2 regions of the Bacillus altaicus genome follow, and region 1 is predicted to be linked to the other one. Evidence: riboswitches for the same ligand, from Rfam matches in the RefSeq annotation. Region 1 holds a riboswitch; the other holds the start of a gene.
What was found. Region 1 has a riboswitch for FMN ahead of ribD (bifunctional diaminohydroxyphosphoribosylaminopyrimidine deaminase/5-amino-6-(5-phosphoribosylamino)uracil reductase RibD). Riboswitches for the same ligand answer to the same signal wherever they lie in the genome.
Positions count from the first base shown of each region.

Region 1 (3,142 bases):
AGTACGAAGATGCCATCGATAAATTTTTAAACACATATGTAAAAGAAACAAAAAACAGGCTTGCATAAGCCTGTTTTTTTACTGCGCTAAAACGTCTGTAACTTGTTCCATATTTTCAGAAATCCACTTTACTGCCTCATCTAGCGTTGGGAATTCCGTCGTTTGAAAAGTCACCTCATCTTGAAGTAACCAAACATCTTTCGGTTCTTGTCCTACACCTGCGATTGACCAATGAAGTAAACTATATGGATGATTATCATTCAAAAATGATGCCCATGTGCGCTCATTTGCAATATTTTGTAGTGTTTGTAATTTTTTATCCATCTTTCGTCACCTTACTCTAGTCAGTTATAAAAACTATTATAACACTCTCTTCTCTCTCAAACAAAGTGCTCTTTTTATCCCACTATTTGCGGGCAGTAAGACTCCCACCTCAAAATTCAACTTAGGCAAAGAAGTAAGGTGGGAGATTAACTGCCCGTAAACGCCCGATTGGTTCAACTAATAATCAGTGGGGATGCCCCCCCCCACTGATTAAAGTTTCACTTTATATTGTCAAGTACTCTCCCTAATTATATGATGAGAGTAAGCGTTTGGAAAGGAGGGATAACGTTGGCAAAAGTACAAATTAAAGTAAATGATAATGGCTCTTTTCGCGTTACAGGGGACGTGGAATTAGTTGACTCGCAAGGGAATGTATTCCCAGCAAAACCAGCATTTTCTTTATGTCGTTGTGGTTTATCAAAAAACATGCCTTATTGCGATGCTTCGCATAAAGGAAAATTCGAGTCTGTTGTTAGAGCACCAGAGGCAGAATAAATATTTAAAGAGCATGCACATTTATTTGTGCATGTTTTTTCTTTTGATCAAAGCCTATACAGCCCTTCTCCTTTCAACATTTCTATTACTTTCGTCCCCATTCAAACCGGCATATATTTTCACATTCGAACATTTTTTACTATGCTTTTTTCTTTTTTGTGCTATACTGTGAGCAAACAACATCCTTCGGGGTCGGGTGAAATTCCCAACCGGCGGTGATGAAGCAAAAGCTTCTAAGTCCGTGACCCGTTTTCAACGCGAAAACGGTGGATCTAGTGAAACTCTAGGGCCGACAGTATAGTCTGGATGGGAGAAGGATATGTTTTCTAGTAATTATATATAGCGAATACACTTTTATTTCAGTATGCATATTTTTAAAGATTCATTTTGACTCTTTATATATGTTTTATTTTGTATACTTATGTTTCTATACTGAAATAAAAAGATACGACTAGCGTTTGAAAAACTCGATATTTTGCTAGGTTTTTTCCTTATGCCAAAATATCAGTCATCGTTAGGTTTCTTCCCTATACTTTCGTATTCGAACTATATTTCTAGAAATCACGTCTCCCAAACCCCAAGGATTCTATATCCTTGGGGTTTTTTGATTTTTTTCAGGAGAGGTGAAGAGAATGACAGATCAAGAATATATGAGGATTGCCTTGCAGTTAGCACAAGGAACATCGGGACAAACAAGCCCAAATCCTATGGTTGGTGCTGTTGTTTTAAAAGATGGCGTCATTGTCGGAATGGGTGCCCACATGCGTGCTGGTGAAGAACATGCTGAAGTTCATGCTCTTCACATGGCTGGAGAAAGAGCAAAAGGCGCTACCGTTTATGTAACACTTGAACCGTGTAGCCATTTTGGAAAAACACCGCCTTGCTGTGAATTACTCATTAAAAAGGGAGTTCAGCGTGTTGTAATTGCCACCCTTGATTGCAATCCACTCGTTTCTGGTAATGGAAAAAGGAGATTAGAAGAAGCTGGAATCGAGGTAACTACCGGTGTTCTTGAAGCGGAAGCAACTTTATTAAATCGATACTTTTTTCACTATATGAAAACGAAACGTCCATTTGTAACAATAAAAACAGCAATGAGCTTAGATGGAAAAACAGCGACTGCAACAGGGGAAAGCAAGTGGATTACAAGTGAAGAAGCGCGAGCTGATGTTCACCAATATCGTCATATGCATGACGCTATCCTTGTCGGTGTGAATACAGTTATAACTGATAATCCACACTTAACAACACGAATTCCAAACGGAGGTAAACATCCTATACGAGTTATTTTAGATACCCACTTACGAACGCCGCCATCTTCTCATGTCATAACAGATGGCTTAGCTCCGACATGGATTATTGTCGGTAAGGATGTAAATAAAGAGAAAATAGCGTCTTATGAATCTAACAATATAGCTGTACTCCAAATGAAAACGAAGCAAATTGAAATACAAGATGTCCTATCCCTACTCGGGGAGAAACAAATTCTTTCTCTGTTCGTTGAAGGTGGTCAAACAGTACATGCAAACTTCTTAAAAATAAATAGTTTTAATGAAATTGTGACCTATATAAGCCCGAAATTAATTGGTGGAAAAAATGCACCCACTTTATTTGGCGGAGCTGGTTTTTCGAAGTTACAAGATGCACTTTCCTTAACAATTCAAGAGATGAAACAAATTGGTAATGATATAAAAATTGTTGCAACCTTAAAAAGCGAGGTGACGGAATGTTTACAGGAATTGTAGAAGAGTTAGGAACGATATCAAGCATGACTCAAAGTGGTGAAGCCATGAAGCTAACTATTAGCGCAAATCAAATTTTATCAGATGTCAAATTAGGTGATAGTATCGCGGTTAACGGCATTTGCTTAACAGTAACTACTTTTACGACTACTTCATTCACTGTTGATGCAATGCCTGAAACAATGAATGCAACATCACTTCGTATGCTAAAGCCAAGTGCCAAAGTGAATTTAGAACGGGCAATGGCTGCGAACGGAAGATTCGGTGGACATTTCGTCACCGGACATATCGACGGCATCGGTACGATTTTAACTAAAAAACAACATTACAATGCCATCTATTACAAAATATCAATTTCTGATGAATTACTACGCTATTGTTTGCATAAAGGATCCGTTGCTGTTGATGGCACTAGTTTAACAATATTTGATATAGACGAATCTTCAATTACAATTTCACTCATCCCCCACACAGTAAGCGAGTCTATAATTGGAGAAAAAAAAGCCGGGGACATCGTAAACATTGAGTGTGACATGATTGGAAAATATATTGAACGCTTTATTGCAAAGCCCGCAAAAAGA
Region 1 is NZ_CM143394.1:1,586,994-1,590,135, reverse strand. Features, by position in the region: gene ACE38F_RS08415 (alpha/beta hydrolase) at 1-68, shown strand, start outside; gene ACE38F_RS08410 (DUF2552 family protein) at 79-324, opposite strand; gene ACE38F_RS08405 (CDGSH iron-sulfur domain-containing protein) at 613-819, shown strand; FMN riboswitch at 998-1,141, shown strand; gene ribD (bifunctional diaminohydroxyphosphoribosylaminopyrimidine deaminase/5-amino-6-(5-phosphoribosylamino)uracil reductase RibD) at 1,452-2,564, shown strand; gene ribE (riboflavin synthase) at 2,546-3,142, shown strand, end outside.

Region 2 (3,142 bases), 2.4 Mb from region 1:
TTATTAGAAAACGGAGGATGTATATGAAAGCGTTAAAATGTGGCGTGTTGATATTGAGTATATTATTTTTATCTCAATTACATGTTTACGCTGAAGGGAATCAGTGGATATGGCCTGTTGATGGGCAGATAAGTGATTATTTTGGGACAAGACATGGGAAACACTATGGTATTGATATAGCTGCGCCTATTGGAACGCCTGTTGCAGCTATTCAAAATGGTAAGGTGACAAAGTCTTATTTTTCAAGTAGTTATGGAAATGTTGTGTTTATTAAACATGGAGAATATGAGGCTGTTTATGCGCATTTAAATAAGAGATATGTAGTTCAAGGGGATAACATTTCAAAAGGAAAGCTAATTGGAGAGGTAGGGAATACAGGAGAATCGCGAGGAGCGCATTTACATTTAGAAGTGCATCAAGGGAGATGGACGATGGAGAAAAGGAATGCGATGAATCCGTTGCTTGTTTTAAATGAACAAAAAAATCAAGTCGTGTCATCATCACTATATGTTGTACAAAAAGGTGATACTTTAGTTGGCATTGCTCGGAAATTTAGTATGACAGTTGAGGAAATTAAAGTGAGGAATGGATTGCGACAAGAGCAAATCTATCCGAATCAACAACTATACGTTAAGTAAAGGAAACGTCCCAAAAGCATAACTTTTGAATAAACTTACTTTCGTCTTAGTTAAGATTGCGATAGTAAATGAAATTATATCGACTTAATAACAAAATGCGACAATAAGAGCAACCTATTCTTAACGAAAAACCGTCCCAAAAGATCTTTTGGGACGGCTTCTTTTACCAAAAAATAAAGACACATATAAATCCAGAAATAGCTAAGTAGCTATATAAGTAAAAGACTTTTGTTCTTGTTTTTTCTTTTGTCCGAAATAGTACGATAGTTGGTTCGATTAGACCAATTGTAAGACAAAGTAAACCAAGAAGCATAAAGCCAATTGAAAGAGAATACAGGGCGATTTGTGGTGCTTGAAATGGAATCATCCATTTTAATAAAAATGCAATAAGTGCAGTGTAACAAATGCTACCGATGTATTTATTCAATGGTGTATCAGAACGGAAACCAGGAAGTTTCTTGGAAAAAGGACGGGAAACAACTTCCGTTTGTAAAGATGTATGTTCTTCAATTATTTTTTGAGCTTCTTTTCCTTTTTGGAAAAGGGATAAAATCCAGTTTCGCTCACCTTGGAAAATAAATTGAGAAGTTGTTAAATAGTGATCAACTTTTACCTTATTCCAACTCTTCCATGGATGACGCTCACACAATTTTAATTTACTTTCTGTTTTTTTATCATACTGATAAATACTTATGCCATCTTGGTCAAAAGTAGCGTAGTATGTCTCTCTTGAGAATGTGCCTAAATCAATTGGACAGTAGAAAAGTAATTCTTTTTTCAAATAAAAGTATTCTTTTCTTAAGTTCTTTTTCATTGCTTCTCGAATAGAGTGTCTTTTATCTTTCTTCATGACATTTCCTCCATAACTCAGAAAATGTTCTTATCTTAACAATTCAACATCTTATCACTTTTGACGACATATGACTAGGGGATTCATAAGAGAAATACCGAATTATAAAAAATATGGGTTGTATTGTAAAATATAGTGATTGCTTCTTTAATAATATAAAATAAATAACTTATTTTTAATAAGTTACACTTTTTTTGTTCACAATACGATCATGTTGTTGTATAATGAAGTGGAAAATAGAATATCGGTCTATCTTCGGGGCAGGGTGAAAATCCCGACCGGCGGTGATGAACAGTTAATAATTTCGTTCTAAGCCCGCGAGCCGTTAAGGCAGGATTTGGTGTGATTCCAAAGCCGACAGTACAGTCTGGATGGGAGAAGATGGAGGTTCAAGCGTTCAAAAAAGATAAGTATTTGAACGTCTGTTTGATGTGCCTTAAAATTCTCCCTTTGTGTAAATCACAAAGGGTTTTTTCGTTCTATGAAAAAATAGGCATAGCAGAACCTTTCCACTTTCCATGAGAAGATCGATGGAAAAGGAGAGAGAAAGATGAAACAAAAAAACAGTGTAGTGCAGATGGTGAGTGTAGCGATGCTAAGTAGTATTGCGTATTTACTAATGATGTTGGATTTTCCATTCCCAGGGCTTCCGCCATTTTTAAAGATTGATTTTAGTGATGTGCCAGCTTTAATTGCGGCGATAATTTTTAGTCCAATTGCAGGTGTAATTGTAGAAGCGATAAAAAATATTTTGCATTACGGGATTCAAGGAAGTTTAACGGGAGTACCAGTAGGAGAAGTAGCAAACTTTATAGCGGGATGTTTATTTATTGGTCCAGCAGCATTCTTATTCCGAAAGTATCGCACAGTAAAAAGTTTAACGACAGGATTAATGCTAGGCACAATTACTATGACAGTTATTATGAGTGTGTTAAACTACTTTATTATTTTACCAGCGTACACTTGGTTTTTAAATTCACCAGCTATGTCTAGTGATATTATGCGACAAACTATTGTAACGGCGATATTACCGTTTAATGTAATTAAAGGAATTGTTGTAACAATTGTATTTGTAGCATTATTTTCACGCTTGAAAGTATGGGTATTTGCAAAAATGAAAAATGCTTAAAAATATTAAACCATTAGCAGTTACGCTGCCAATGGTTTTTTTGTTAGTGAGAATGAAAAAGAGAGTAAAAACCCCCCTCATACTTATGAGGGGGGTTTAAAGTTAATAAAAGACTATTCGAATTTTAAAGAGTCGCCATCAAATGATTCGTCAGCAACTTTAATTGAGTCAGTTGGACAACCTTCGAATGCATCCATCATATCTTCAATTAATACATCTGGAATTTCAACGATACCTTGGTTATCGTCTAATGTTACAAATGCAATACCTTCATCATCATAGTCATAAATGTCTGGTGCAGCAGCACCACAAGCACCGCATGCGATACAAGTATCTTTGTCAACGATTGTATATTTTGCCATCTTTTTTCCCTCCTGATAATATGTATGTGAAAAGTTCGCCAAAAAATTATAACCTTATTGTAAAACGGTTTTTAAAACTTTTCAACATAAAATTATAATGATAATGCTTATCAATTAGAGTGTCAACTTATTTTTGAATTATTTCATAAGATTTTCAAAATAC
Region 2 is NZ_CM143394.1:3,970,615-3,973,756, reverse strand. Features, by position in the region: gene ACE38F_RS20515 (peptidoglycan DD-metalloendopeptidase family protein) at 24-638, shown strand; gene ACE38F_RS20510 (hypothetical protein) at 802-1,488, opposite strand; FMN riboswitch at 1,736-1,875, shown strand; gene ACE38F_RS20505 (ECF transporter S component) at 2,039-2,617, shown strand; gene ACE38F_RS20500 (ferredoxin) at 2,731-2,979, opposite strand.
Region 2: another riboswitch for FMN. It lies ahead of ACE38F_RS20505 (ECF transporter S component); the one in region 1 lies ahead of ribD (bifunctional diaminohydroxyphosphoribosylaminopyrimidine deaminase/5-amino-6-(5-phosphoribosylamino)uracil reductase RibD).